DNA from 3 places in the Klebsiella sp. MISC125 genome. Region 3 is predicted to be linked to each of the others. Evidence: predicted binding sites of a transcription regulator. Region 3 holds the regulator's gene; each other region holds the start of a gene.

The links. The regulator CRP, encoded in region 3, controls carbon source genes, mostly activating them, when cyclic AMP is high. The targets are predictions, from matches to a motif close to ATGTGANNNNNNTCACAT.
Region 1: a site for CRP is predicted at 2,583-2,600, ahead of cdd (cytidine deaminase). Genes of this name have one in related genera too.
Region 2: a site for CRP is predicted at 2,438-2,455, ahead of pth (aminoacyl-tRNA hydrolase). Genes of this name have one in related genera too.

Annotation. Positions count from the first base shown of each region.
Region 1 covers NZ_CP180448.1:2,001,912-2,006,907, forward strand. Annotated here, with positions in the region: gene ACMYSL_RS09535 (DUF4810 domain-containing protein) at 1-56, shown strand, start outside; gene ACMYSL_RS09540 (DUF799 domain-containing protein) at 53-712, shown strand; gene sanA (outer membrane permeability protein SanA) at 799-1,515, opposite strand; gene cdd (cytidine deaminase) at 1,640-2,524, opposite strand; gene ACMYSL_RS09555 (CidB/LrgB family autolysis modulator) at 2,652-3,347, opposite strand; gene ACMYSL_RS09560 (CidA/LrgA family protein) at 3,344-3,742, opposite strand; gene ACMYSL_RS09565 (LysR substrate-binding domain-containing protein) at 3,864-4,781, opposite strand; gene mhbT (3-hydroxybenzoate transporter MhbT) at 4,908-4,996, shown strand, end outside.
Region 2 covers NZ_CP180448.1:2,478,605-2,483,600, forward strand. Annotated here, with positions in the region: gene ychF (redox-regulated ATPase YchF) at 413-1,507, opposite strand; gene pth (aminoacyl-tRNA hydrolase) at 1,625-2,209, opposite strand; gene ychH (stress-induced protein YchH) at 2,482-2,757, shown strand; gene ACMYSL_RS11715 (MerR family transcriptional regulator) at 2,962-4,008, shown strand; gene dauA (C4-dicarboxylic acid transporter DauA) at 4,009-4,996, opposite strand, start outside.
Region 3 covers NZ_CP180448.1:531,325-536,320, forward strand. Annotated here, with positions in the region: gene argD (bifunctional acetylornithine/succinyldiaminopimelate transaminase) at 1-772, shown strand, start outside; gene ACMYSL_RS02415 (YccS/YhfK family putative transporter) at 762-2,840, opposite strand; gene crp (cAMP-activated global transcriptional regulator CRP) at 2,892-3,524, opposite strand; gene ACMYSL_RS02425 (OsmC family protein) at 3,829-4,233, shown strand; gene ACMYSL_RS02430 (phosphoribulokinase) at 4,289-4,996, opposite strand, start outside.

The sequences.
Region 1 (4,996 bases), 1.5 Mb from region 3:
AATCCACCCAGTTTATGGATTTTCTGTTGAAGAAAATGCAGGGAGGCAAAGTATGAAAAAGTTATATGTTTTGTGCGCAGGTCTATTGTTGTCCCTGTTGCTGAGCGGCTGTGCACCTAAAAAATCCTATGACTACACGGCATTCAGGCAAAGTAAGCCGAAGAGTATTCTGGTGCTGTTGCCGAAAAACGAATCACCAGACGTCAAAGCAGGCTATGGCGTACTTTCTCAGGTTACGTTGCCGCTTGCTGAGTCTGGATATTATGTTTTTCCTGTTGCTGTGGTAGAGAACACCTTTAAACAAAACGGGGTTGTAAATGGCGAGGAAATGCATAGTGTCAGCCACCAAAAGCTTAGAGAGATATTTGGTGCCGATGCGGTGCTTTATCTTAAGGTAACGGAATATGGAACTTCGTACCAGGTCATCAATAGTGATACGCGAGTCTCCGTTTCTGGAGAGCTTGTGGATCTTCGTACCGGAAAATTGCTATGGAATGGTAGTGCGGTGGCTTCCAGCACCGAAAATGATGGCAGCGGAGGTTCGATTTTAGGCATGCTTATTCAGGCAGCGGTTGACCAGATAGTGAATACAATGACTGACAGAAGCTATAAGATTGCAGGCATTGCTGACACGCGCCTACTCACCCCACGGGCACCAGATGGTATCCTCTACGGTCCTCGCTCGCCAAAATACGGTAAAGATTTGCAATAGGGGCTTTCTATAAATGACCGATGTGCTTTTCAGCATCGGTCATTGTTATTGCATATTGAGAGTCGATATTTCATCGGATAGCAACATCACTTCTCTTTTTTCTGCAATTCCAGCAGCTGCTGCGGCGTGACCGCCGGATAAGACTGCGCGTCTTCCGGGACTTCCTGCTGGGCGGGGATAGGGATCAGTGGGCCTAAAAAGCGCGGTTCGCGTTTAAAAAGATAGAGGTCCGCCAGCGCGCCGAAGCGAGCGCCGAACTCGCGCAGTCGCACGCTCCACATATCTTTCGGTGACGGCACCGCATAGCACTGCGCCTGAATCCCCATATGCAGGGCGATAAACAGCGCCCGCTCGCAGTGGAAACGCTGAGTAATAATAATAAAGTCGTTAGTGTCGAAGACCTTACGGGTGCGCACAATCGAATCGAGCGTGCGGAAACCGGCGTAATCCAGCACGATATCCGCCGGATCGACGCCTGCTTTAATCAAATCGCGGCGCATGGTCATTGGCTCGTTATAGCTCTGCAACGCGTTATCGCCGCTCAGCAGCAGATAGTTCACCTTGCCGCTGTTGTAGGCGTTCAGCGCGCCCTGAATTCGGTAGCGATAATATTGATTGATGACGCCGGTGCGGTAGTACTTGGCGGTGCCCAACACTACGCCAACCTGGCGATAGGGCAGGTCCTGTAGCTCATCGTAGATATAGGGAGAGGTCTTCCAGCTCATCCAGCGGTCGAGGCCCAGCACGGTTAACAGCAGCAAGCCGAACAGGACTAACAGGCTGTATAACACACGCTTTAACATGGACTTGGCTCAATAGTGAACGAGGGAGCCTTCAGGCTACTTTACCCGCCGGGCAAGCGCAAGAAACCGTCGTTTAATTGCGGGGATTTTCAGCAATGCGGGCCGTTTGGCCCGCAGTCTGTGATTAGCCTAACAGTACGCGATCGATATTATGGCAGCCCAGCGCTTTCAGCGTCGCTACGGTCGCATCCCATTGAATCAGTGTCGCATCGGCCTTCTCGGCGAGAATAGCGCGCTGGATATCCGGGTAATCGTAGCCGTTGAGGCTCAGCAGATTGAGCGCGCCCTGTAACGGCGGCAGAGTCGGGTTAAAGGCAGCATTTTCGGCATAGCTGCCGGTGAAAATAGTCCCGTCTTTCAACTCCAGCGCCACGCCGGACGGGGCCTTGCTGTAAGGCATATGGCAGCGGTTAGCCGCCTGAATCGCCGCCTGAGTCAGCGCGTCGCCGCTGAGCGGGAAGCCGTGATCTTGCTCATCCATCAGCAGGGTTTTGATTTCCAGATCTTTCGGTCCGAAAGCGTCTGGCAGATAGTGCTGGAGCGAATGCGCCTCGCGACCCGGCAAATGAATACGCAGCGCCAGCCCGCTGTTTAGTTCGTTCATAAACTGACGGCAGTGGCCGCAAGGGGTGTAGTTAACGGTAATCGCCTGCAGAGACTTTTCGCCGCGCAGCCAGGCATGGCTAATGGCGCTCTGCTCGGCGTGCACGGTCTGCTGCATGGTAGCACCGAGAAACTCCATGTTACCGCCGAAATACCAGGTTCCGCTGACGCCGCGAGCCACCGCGCCAACGTTAAAGTGAGAAAGGTCAGCGCGGGCGCAGGCCGCCGCTAGCGGCAGCAGAGCAAAGGCCAGCGCGTCTTCATCCAGACCCGTTGCGCTTTGCAGCGCTGCAACTTGCCCGGCGCTGAGCATCGCCGGAAAATGCGGGTCGGCCAGCATCGGGGCGATGGCCGCTTGCAGATCCGCCGCCAGTTGGGGAAGAACAGCTTGAAAACGTGGGTGCATAGCGTTGCCTCATAACAATGTAATGGAAATCTAGTGTACGGGTGGTTGTAACCTGTATATGTGATAAACATCTCATTGTTTGTGCAACTAATTTGTGTTGCATTGAATAATGTGATTTAAATCACATTTAACCGACTATCGCCAAAATTATCGGAAACAAAAACGGTGCAATCAGCGAGGTGATAATCCCGCAAAGTACCAGCGCCAACGAGCTGAACGCCCCTTCCTGATAGTCGAGCTCTGCACAGCGAGCGGTCCCTAATGCGTGGGATGCGGTACCCATCGACAGCCCGCGGGAGGCTTTGGTGCGGATACGCATCAGGTTCAGTAGGGTGTGACCGAATACCGCTCCGAGAATACCGACGAAAATAACGCACACGGCGCTGATCGCCGGAATACCGCCAATGCTGCTGCTCACCGCCATGGCAATCGGCGTGGTGACCGATTTAGGCAAAATAGAAGCGGCAATCTGCGGAGTCGCACCCATCAGCAATGCAACGGTGGTGCCGGTGACCATCGCCACCACGCTACCAATAAAGCAGATGGTAATGATGGACTTCCAGCGGGCGCGGATCTGGTGCAGTTGTTCATACAAAGGAAAGGCTAGAGCAACTACCGCCGGCTGCAGCAGGTCGTTAAGAATTTTACTGCCGAGGAAATAGCGCTCGTATGAGATACCGGTTATCAGCAGAAAAGGAATCAGCACTACCATCGCTACCAGCAGCGGGTTGAGCAGCGGAAATTTAAACCGCGCCGCCAGCTTGCGGGCGAGGAAAAAGACGGCCAGGGTTAGCGGCAGTGACCACCAGATTTCATGGATCATTTGTCACGTCCTTTTTGTCCGACCACTTTGCGCTCCCCGTGAACCAGGTGCGAGCTCCAGCTGACCACCAAAAAGACCACCAGCGTGCTTATCGCACAGGAGACCACTACCGGACCGAACTGCGCGCGTAGTAAATCCCAATATTGCATAACGCCTACGCCGATGGGCACAAACAGCAATGCCATATAGCGGATCAGAACATTGCAGCCGGGGTTAACCCACTGCGCGGGCATGATTTGCAACGCCAGCAAAAAGAACAAAATCAACATGCCAATAATGCTGCCGGGGATCGTTATCGGCAGCAGGGAGGAGATAAAAATACCGGCATATAAACAAGCATATATCAGCACGAAAGCGCGCAGATACTGCCAGACAATAATCAGTGATTGACTCATGGTAATAACCCTTGATGAACCACATTCATCATACAATTAAACCCAAAAATGTGCTACCGATCACATCATGAATTCTACGCATACCTGAGATAGAGATCTGGAACACTTGACCATACTGATTTCAGGGCGACGGCTGCAGGGATAGATAATGAAGAAAGCGGTTAAGTGCAAGTGACGGCGCTTCACTTTTTCGCCAGAACACGCCAACGCTACCTTTTTGTTCAATGCGCGGCAAATTAAGAATCACCAGCTGGTGCTGCGCGGCGTAGCGCTGGGCCAGGCGCAATGAAAGAATCGATACCATATCGCTGCTTTGTAGCAGGTTGGTGGTGACGTTCATCGATGCCGATTCTATGGTGTTTTCCGGCAGCATTACGCCATTATCCACCAGCGCATTATCAATACTCAGGCGAATCGGGGTGCCGGTCGGCCAGACAATCCAGCGCCAGTGGGCGAGGTCGGCCCAACTTAACCGCGGTTTTTCCGCCAGCGGGTGGTCGGGACGGGCGACGAAGCACACCGGCTCGGTGTAGAGCACCCGGTAGCTCAGCGGCAGCTCGAGCGCTCGCCCGCCGACCCGTCCCACCACCACATCAACCACTCCAGCGAGCAGATCGTTGAGCAGAGGCGTCATCACTTTCTCTTCGATATTCAGGTGCAGAGTTGGCATCTCTTTAAGCAGCTCAAGAATAGCCTGCGAGACGCAGTCGGTCGCCACTGGCGAACAGCCGATCATCAGACTACCTACCTGGCCGCCCTGCTTGAAACGCTCGATTTCATACTGCGATCGCGACATATCGTTAATCAGCCGCTGGGCATGCTGTATCAGCAGTTTTCCGCCTTCTGAGGGACGCAGGCCTTTGCTGTGGCGTTCGAACAAGGGCATACCGACTTCGTCTTCAAATTGGCTGAGCCATTTGGAAAGCGCAGGTTGCGTAATATTCATCATTTTCGCCACTTGCGTGAGATTGCCTTGCTCTCCCAGCGCCACCAGCATCTGCAGATGATGCAGCTTCAGTTTTTGCGTCCAGTTTGCCATCAGCGATAACCTCCAGGTTATGTCTATGCCCGAAATACCATTGTACATTTCATTGCTCGGGTTACAAAATCGCAACATAAAAGAAATAAATACAACATCTTCCTCTACCTGCACCGAGGCATAGCCATGACTCAACGACATGAATTGCAAAAGCTGCTCGATACCGCACCGGTCGGTGCCCGTCAGTGGCGCGTGATTATCTGCTGTTTCCTGGT
Region 2 (4,996 bases), 1.9 Mb from region 3:
CATTTCGATTGTGATGGGTTCGAATGAGTACTCATGGTGTCAGATACAATGTGGTTTTTATAACATATTGATATTGAATGTTATTTTTTAACATTTCAAAGATTGTGGATTATGGTTTTTTGGGATCTAATGTTAAATTTATGATATGTATCACATTTGTTATTAAAGCTCATTAATGAAATTAAAATTCTATTTTTGTATTTATTTTATATTTTATTCGAAATTTGATGGGTTGAAAGCCACTCCCGGCAGCACCTGGATGGTAAGTCTGGGTTGGCAAGAGAAGTGGTAAAGGACAGGGGCACGGATCTTTACTGTTTGACTTGTGACCGCTAATTCAAATGTATCTTGTATGAGTCGGGGCATAAAAAAATCCACGCATCTGCGTGGATTTTTTAGTGATAAAAAGAGATTAGACGTTGAACAGGAAGTTCATGATATCGCCATCTTTCACAATATAATCTTTACCTTCAGCACGCATTTTCCCGGCTTCTTTAGCACCTTGCTCGCCTTTATAGGTAATAAAGTCTTCAAAGGCGATGGTTTGGGCGCGGATAAAGCCTTTCTCGAAGTCGGTGTGGATTTTACCTGCCGCCTGCGGTGCGGTTGCACCGACTGGGATGGTCCACGCACGAACTTCTTTCACGCCAGCGGTGAAGTAGGTTTGCAGGTTCAACAGTTCGTAACCAGCGCGGATAACGCGGTTCAGACCCGGTTCTTCAATTCCCAGTTCAGCCATGAACTCCTCGCGATCGGCATCGTCGAGTTCAGCGATATCGGATTCAACAGCGGCGCAAACGGCAACCACGACAGAACCTTCCGCAGCCGCGATTTCGCGCACTTTATCGAGGTACGGGTTATTCTCAAAACCGTCTTCGTTGACGTTAGCGATATACATGGTTGGCTTCAGGGTCAGGAAGCTCAGGTATTTAATCGCTGCTTTGTCTTCTTCGGTCAGGTTTTTCAGCGCACGCAGCATACCGGCGTTTTCCAGCTGCGGCAGGCATTTTTCCAGAGCCGCCTGTTCAGCTTTAGCGTCTTTATCGCCGCCTTTGGCCTTTTTCTGTACGCGGTGCAGGGCGCGCTCACAGGTGTCCAGATCGGACAGCGCCAGTTCGGTGTTGATAACTTCGATATCGTCAGCCGGATCCACTTTATTGTTAACGTGGATAATGTTGTCGTTTTCAAAGCAGCGCACCACGTGACCGATAGCTTCGGTTTCACGAATGTTGGTCAGAAACTGGTTACCCAGACCTTCGCCTTTAGACGCGCCTTTTACCAGACCTGCGATATCGACGAATTCCATGGTGGTTGGCAGAATACGCTGCGGTTTGACGATTTCAGCCAGTTTGTCCAGACGCGGATCGGGCATCGGAACGACACCGGTGTTCGGCTCGATGGTACAGAAGGGGAAGTTGGCCGCTTCAATACCCGCTTTGGTGAGCGCATTGAACAGGGTGGATTTGCCGACGTTGGGCAAACCGACGATACCGCATTTGAATCCCATGATTTAAATCACCTTAATCTTTGGATAATCAACCTGTTACAGTGAGCAGATTGTAGAAAAGTAAATAGCTTTGCCTATTATACACCGTGCGCGGCAAAAATTCCGCACGTCGACCGTTTATTGCGCTTTAAAAGCGTGTAATCGGTTGGTTGCTTTGGTGAGACCTTCTTTCAGCCAAACTTCGGTACAACGCACCGCTTCGTCAACAGCTTCATCAATGAGTTTCTGTTCGCTAACGGGCGGTTTTCCCAAAACAAAACCGACAACTTTATTTTTATCGCCCGGATGACCGATTCCCACACGTAAGCGGTGAAAGTTCGGGTTATTACCCAGTTTGTTGATGATGTCTTTCAGGCCATTATGGCCGCCATGGCCGCCGCCAAGTTTGAATTTAGCTACGCCGGGCGGCAGGTCGAGCTCATCATGGGCCACCAGAATTTCATCTGGATTGATGCGAAAGAAGGTTGCCATAGCCGATACGGCTTTACCGCTAAGATTCATAAAGGTGGTGGGTACCAGCAGACGAACATCTTCGCCAGCAAGGTTAATCCGTGAGGTGTAGCCGAAGAATTTGCTCTCTTCGCGCAGCGGTGCGCGGTTGCGCTCAGCTAATAAATCTACATACCAGGCACCGGCGTTATGTCGGGTCGCGGCGTATTCAGCGCCGGGATTGGCCAGGCCGACAATCAATTTTATGGTCACTTTTCTATCCTGAGTGGGTCGTTCTCTGGCGCGTAGTGTACTGTCTGCGCGCGCGGTTGACAAAATTCTGCCAGCGAAACGCTGCGTGTCATGATGGTTTCGTGTTTGAACAATTAGAATTTGATGTAGTTCAGTAGGTTATTTGTAAACTTTTGTTGGTTTGATGTTCGCTTATGTGATCGTCCACGCAATCGCTTTATTGGTCATTGTCTATACTATACCTACAAGATTTGGGGATATTCCCATGCAACCCAAGGTTCCGGAGGTGACATATGAAACGCAGAAACGCTTCGTTACTCGGTAATGTGCTGATGGGGTTGGGGTTGGTCGTCATGGTTGTCGGCGTTGGTTACTCTATTCTGAACCAGCTTCCGCAGCTTGACCTGCCGCAGTTTTTTGCGCATGGCGCAATCTTAAGCATTTTTGTCGGCGCGGTTCTGTGGCTGGCAGGTGCGCGTATCGGCGGCCATGAACAGGTCAGCGACAGATACTGGTGGGTTCGTCATTACGACAAACGCTGCCGCCGCGATCAGCATCGCCACAGCTGAGTGAATTCCATTCCACCAGCCGTTCAGTACGGCTGGTGCGTTCTATCATAGCCTGGGCAGGCTATCCCTCTATTGTCGTCTAAATTTCCCTTTCGTTACCCTTTTCGAATATTACGGGGCGATCCAAATTCGTATACTTAGCACTTGACCCTGACGTAACGTCAGACAGCAGAGTGGCGTCACTGGTAAACGAAAGGAGCAGTCATGTTAATTCAGGTGGGAGAACTGGCGAAGCGTGCCGGAATAACCGTTCGCACGCTACATCACTATGAACAAACAGGATTGCTGACCCCTTCAGCCAGAAGCGCGGCGGGTTACCGGCTATACAATCTGGCGGCCGTTCAGCGGCTGCATACGATCAAGGTGTTGGCTCAGGCCGGGCTGGAACTCGCCACTATTAAGGATTATCTCGCCAGGGATGCTTTCTCGCTGTCTGACCTGCTGGTCAAGCAGATAACCACTCTTGATCGGCAGCTACAAACCATCTCAACGCTACGCGAACGGCTGGCGCTGCTGCGCGATGAGTTAGACAGGGGAAGTGACCCCGATCTGGAGTCCTGGCTACAGATGCTGGAGCTAATGAAAATGTACGATCGCTGGTTTAGTCAACAGGAACTACAGGTGCTGCCGTTCGCGGAACAGGATGAGCAACGTAATCAAGCCTGGCGGGCGCTGGTTAATGAAATTCAGGGATTAATGCGCAAGCAATGCCCGGCAGATGCCCCTCAGGCGATGAGTCTGGCGACCCGCTGGATGGAACAGTTAGAGCAGGATACCGCTGGACGACCTGAATTTTTGACCCGGCTGAATGAAATGCATGCCGCCGAACCACAGATGTGCGAACAAACCGGCGTTACCCCGCAGATCATTGACTTTATCACTCACGCTTTTGCGGAAAGTAAACTGGAGATCTGGGCGCGCTATCTGAACGCCGAGGAGCTGGCGTTCACCCGGCAGCACTATTTCGATCGGCTGATGGAATGGCCGGCGTTAGTGGCGGAACTGCATTATGCGTGTCGCGAACAGCTGACACCGGCTTCATCGCAAGGACAGCAGCTTGCACAACGCTGGCTGGCGTTGTTTCAATCTTACGCCGGAGATAACCCGCAAACTCAGCAGAAGTTTCGCTACGCGATGGAGCAGGAGGCGCATTTGATGAAGGGAACGTGGATGACCCCGGAGGTGCTTGCCTGGCTTCAGCAGGCTATAGGGGTGATGATGCGGCAGGCACAGGGGCCTGCCGCCAGCTAATTAAATGTCCGCCAGCGCGGCGTTACGATCCGGGTAAAAGCTCAGGCGACCCGCAATCGGTTTAACGCCTGCGCGCGCCAAAGTGCGCAGCGGTTGAAACTCGAGGTTAGAGACGCGCAGCTCACAGCCTTCCGGCAGCTTACTGACAAAGCGCTGGAAGGCATCAAGCCCACCGGCATCCAGCACCGGCACAGCATCCCACTTCAGCACAACGATACGTTTACCTTCAACCCGCGTTTCCAGATCGGTAAACAGCCCCTCAGCGGCAGCGAAGAACAGTGGCCCTATCACGCGTAGCACCAACACATCGTCAGGCACTTCAACGTTGACCGGCGCGAGGCGAGTCATGCGCGCAATCCGGCGCATAAACAGCAGTGAGGCCAGCACGATACCCACGCTGATGGCGATAACCATATCAAACAGCACGGTCAGCGACATACACATCAGCAGCACGATAATGTCGTCTTTCGGGCCGTGACGCAGTAAGTTCACAACCTTATGCGCCTCGCTCATATTCCATGCCACCATCAGCAGCAGCGCCGCCATCGCGGAAAGCGGCAGCCAGGAAAGCAGCGGCGCGAGGACCAGTAGCGCCATGATCACCAGCAGGGCGTGGATCACGGCGGAAACCGGTGAGGTTGCGCCAGCACGGACGTTTGCTGCTGAACGAGCAATGGCGGCAGTGGCGGTAATACCGCCGAAGAACGGTGCAACGATGTTGCCAAGGCCCTGGCCAATCAGTTCGCTATTGGCTTTATGCTTGGTGCCGGTCATGCCATCCAGTACCACGGCGCAGAGCAGCGATTCAATCGCCCCCAGCATAGCCATCGAAAACGCCGCCGGGAGCAGTGCCTGCAGCGAGGCCCAACTGAGCGTAAAGTCCGAACCGGGCATATCCCACGGCAGAACCAACTGCGGCAGCAGTTGCGGAATACCGTTGCCCTGGCTGCCGTCGGCGAGAATATAGTGGAACTGAGAGCCGATAGTG
Region 3 (4,996 bases):
CGTAGGCGGTCAGCCGAAATACTCCGATGGCTTTGGCCCGAAACCGGCTGATATCGTTCACGTGCCGTTTAACGATTTACACGCGGTAAAAGCCGTCATGGACGATCATACCTGCGCGGTAGTGGTAGAACCGATTCAGGGCGAGGGGGGCGTGACTGCGGCGACGCCTGAATTCCTGCAAGGGTTGCGTGAACTGTGCGATCAGCACCAGGCACTGTTAGTGTTTGATGAAGTGCAGTGCGGTATGGGGCGTACGGGCTCGCTGTTCGCTTATATGCACTACGGCGTGACGCCGGATATTCTGACCAGCGCTAAGGCGCTTGGCGGTGGCTTCCCGATTAGCGCGATGCTAACCACTCATGAAATCGCCAGTGCTTTCCATGCCGGATCTCATGGTTCAACCTACGGCGGGAATCCGCTGGCCTGCGCAGTGGGCGGGGCGGCGTTCGATCTGATTAACACGCCAGAAGTATTGGATGGTGTGAGTGCGAAGCGTGAGCTGTTTGTTAAACATCTCCAGCAGATTGACGCGCAGTTCGATTTGTTTAGCGATATCCGCGGAATGGGGTTGCTAATCGGTGCTGAGCTTAAGCCGCAGCATCAGGGCCGGGCGCGCGACTTCCTTTATGCTGCCGCAGACGCTGGCGTGATGGTGCTTAACGCCGGGCCTGACGTCATGCGCTTTGTGCCGTCGCTGGTGATTGACGATAGCGATATTGCCGAAGGAATGGCGCGCTTTGCCCAGGCAGTTGAGCGTGTGCTTAGCGCTTAGTGGTGCGTAGCCAGATGCCATGATGCGGACGCTGACGCCATGCTACCGACGAAATGGTGTGCATGGTGTTCAGGTGACCCAGAATGCGCTGCAGATGCTGTTCCATGGTACTGAGCGGGCCGCGAGGGACTTCCGCATCCTGGGCCTCCATAATATTCACATCTCCAGCGCTCCCCGGTCCATCTGAATCCAGCCGTTGCTGACAGCGCTGTAGCGCAATTTCACAGGACTCCAGATAACGCTGAGCTAGATCCGGCGTCAGCATATTGTGCTCGCGCGCCAGGGTGGTCATCGCATTGATGTGCTCAACAATGAACTGGCTATGGGTTACCCACAGCTTCATATCTTCCAGATAGTGCGAATTAAAGCCCGGTTCCTGCATCGCCTGATTGAGTGAGTTAAACAGCGCATTGTGCGCCTGATTAACGCGCATTCGCTGATAGGCCAGCGCCGGAGCCTGGTGATCGTCGCTAAGAATGAGCCGGATCGCTTCCTGATCGGCTTCCAGCGCGTCGTGGGCATTTTTGCGTAGCAGACCGCTTTGCCACTGCGGCCATAGCCAAACCATCCCACCAAAAGCGATCAGACAGCCAATAAGCGTGTCGATTAATCTGGCGATGATAAACTGCTCACCGTTTAGCGTGAGTAATTGCAGGGTATAAACCGCCGTGACGGTAAAACCAACCATTGCCCAGCCGTAGTTCTTACGAATAATCAGGTAGCTTAGCAGCGTGATGAAGAGCATGGCGGTCAGCGTATAGCCTTCAGGCACGTGGAAGTGTAGCGTCAGTCCGGCGATCACCAGTCCGGCAATCGTTCCAGCCGCCCGGTGAACAATGCGCACCCGCGTCGCGCCGTAGCCGTTTTGCGTCACGAACAGCACAGTCATCAGGATCCAGTAGGGTTTCGGCAGATGCAGTGCGCTGCCCATCAGGCTGGCGGCGCTCAGCATTACGCTGATGCGCGCGGCGTTGCGTAACGCCGGAGATTTAAACGACAGGTAGCTTTTTAGCGCTGGCAGCAGGGGTAAACGTCGGGTTTTATCCGCCATCAAGTTGCGCGTGTACAGAGGACGCTGGGTACGCAGAACCCTGGCGATACGGCTGAAGTGCCAGGCGCAGAACTGGCCGACCGGGTTATCCGGATGTTGCCAGGCAATTTTTTCCAGCGCGCCGATCTGTTTATCCATCTGAAAACGCTGTGGGTAACGATGGTAGAGAAGATCGTCCGCCAACTCACGCAGGCGGGCGGCAACGGTTTGCGCATTCCAGCGAATCACTGCTTCTGCGTGACTGCGTTCCACCAGTTTCTGCACTTCTTCCGGCTGATGCAGGCTAACGGAGATATGTTCCTGTAAATCCAACCCCACCTGAAAAGCGCGCAACAGACGTTTGTGGTCGTTGCGTTGATTGGCCGCCAGCATATGCATCTGCTGGTAACACTGGGTAATCAGATCAACCACTTTCTGCTGGCGGTTAAGTAGCGGCGGCAGCGAGGTGGCCGGGTCCGTATGCTGGGTCAGCAGGCTGTATTTGGCCTCGCAATAGTTAGCCAGTTCGCGGTAGAGCAGGCTCAGCGACTCGCGCAGCGGTTGTTCGCGCCATAGCCAAAACCAGAACCAGTTAAAGACGCCATACCATAAGGTGCCGAGCGCGTAGATTAGCAGTGGCTCCCACACCGGCATGTTGCCCGCAAGGCTGAGGGTAAAAATGGCGGCAATAAGTGAAGCAGGCAGTAGTCGCGCGTGCAGTGAACTGATTTCGGCAGTCACCCCAAGGATTAGCGCCAGACCAGTGAGAATCAGCGGTAGAGGGATCTCGCGTTGCAGCAGGAGCTGGACAATCAGGCTACAGCCAGCAAACAGGCAACCGCCAATAATCAGGCGTTTAAAGAAGCGCTTATGTGGTGTGTCCAGACCGGCAATGTTGCAACAGGCTGGTACCAGGGAAAACAGTAAGCCCTGCTGTAAATGTCCGAGAAGAAGTCCGATTGCGACCGGCAGACACAACACCAGCGTTTGCCGCAGTGCGTAGTTGACTTCCGGGTGGTAAATCAGCCTGCGCCACATGAGGGGGAAACAAAAACGGCGTATTGCTATGCAATACGCCGTTTTGCCGACTTAACGGGTACCGTAGACGACGATAGTTTTACCGTGCGCGGAGATCAGGTTTTGATCTTCCAGCATTTTCAGGATACGACCAACGGTTTCGCGGGAGCATCCAACGATCTGACCGATTTCCTGACGGGTAATTTTAATTTGCATACCGTCCGGGTGGGTCATCGCATCAGGCTGTTTTGCCAGGTTCAGCAGCGTCTGGGCGATACGACCCGTCACGTCGAGGAAGGCGAGGTTACCGACTTTCTCTGACGTAACCTGCAGGCGACGTGCCATTTGCGAAGAGAGACGCATCAGGATGTCCGGGTTAACCTGGATCAACTGACGGAATTTTTTGTAGGAGATTTCGGCCACTTCACATGCGGTTTTCGCACGTACCCATGCACTACGTTCCTGACCTTCTTCAAACAGGCCTAATTCACCGATGAAATCGCCCTGGTTGAGGTAAGAGAGGATCATCTCTTTACCTTCTTCATCCTTGATGAGTACAGCCACGGAGCCTTTAACGATGTAGTACAACGTTTCTGCTTTCTCACCCTGGTGGATCAGCGTGCTCTTTGAGGGGTACTTATGAATGTGGCAATGAGACAAGAACCATTCAAGGGTAGGGTCTGTTTGCGGTTTGCCAAGCACCATGCGCGGTTATCCTCTGTTATAAGCTATCTCCAGATGCCGACACTACACGGCATCCGGGCATGCAATCGTATTAAATCCCTATACCTGGGAATCTGGCTGAAAATTTCCTGCAGCCTGTAATGTGAACTCCTCAGCATACATGCAGTGCATCAATGTATTACTGTAGCATCCCGATTGTTTTAGCATAGCTTTCGCCGCGTGTCTCCTGGTGTCTCGCTTCAGCATGACCTAGGTCGCCTTCCGTTGCGAGAATTGTTATGTGCGCGTAATCTGTCAGGAAAATTACAGCCCTGGAGTTAAATTTATGCAAGCGCGAGTGAAATGGGTTGAAGGGTTAACCTTCATTGGTGAGTCGGCTTCTGGTCACCAGATTCTGATGGACGGTAATTCCGGGGATAAAGCGCCTAGCCCGATGGAAATGGTGTTGATGGCGGCGGGCGGATGTAGCGCAATTGACGTGGTTTCTATCCTGCAGAAGGGACGCCATAACGTCACTAACTGCGAAGTTAAGCTGACTTCTGAGCGTCGCGAGGAAGCACCGCGTCTGTTTACCCATATCAATCTGCATTTTATCGTGACCGGTAAAGAGCTGAAAGATGCTGCCGTTTCTCGCGCAGTTGACCTATCGGCGGAAAAATATTGCTCGGTGGCGCTGATGCTGGAGAAAGCGGTAAACATAACTCACTCTTATGAAGTGATCGAGGGATAAGCCGAACGGCGCGAACTCGTCGCCCCGGCATGCGCTGCGCTACCGGGGTTTTTTGTTAATTGATTTTCCTGCCTTCCATTAGCCGCTCGACCAATGGCGCCATGATGAGCTCCATGGCCAGCCCCATTTTCCCTCCCGGCACCACTAGCGTGTTCATATGCGAGATAAACGAGCCCTGAAGCATCGCCAGTAGCCAGGGGAAATCGATATTCTGTAAGTTGCGGAAATGGATAACGACAAAGCTTTCATCAAGCGATGGGATTGCTTTGGCTGCAAATGGATTGGACGTATCCACCGTAGGTACGCGCTGGAAGTTGAGGTGAGTGCGTGAAAACTGCGGGGTGATGAAGTTGATGTAATCTTCCATCGAGCGAACGACGGAATCCATCACCGCTTCACGAGAGTGGCCGCGTTCGCTGGTATCGCGGATAAGCTTCTGGATCCACTCCAGGTTAACGATCGGCACAACCCCAACCAACAGATCAACATGGTCAGCGACGTTGTGCTGGGGCGTGACAACTCCGCCGTGCAGGCCTTCATAAAACAGCACGTCAGTGGGTTCAGGCAGCGACTGCCAGGGAGTGAAGGTGCCAGGAACCTGATTCCACGGCACGGCTTCATCATAGGTGTGTAAATACTTGCGTGACTGACCTGTACCGTTCAGCCCGTATTCTCTGAAAGTCTGCTCCAGCAGGCCGAAATCGTTAGCCTCGGGACCGAAGTAGCTGATGTGTTTGCCCTGATCTCGCGCTTTGCGGATCGC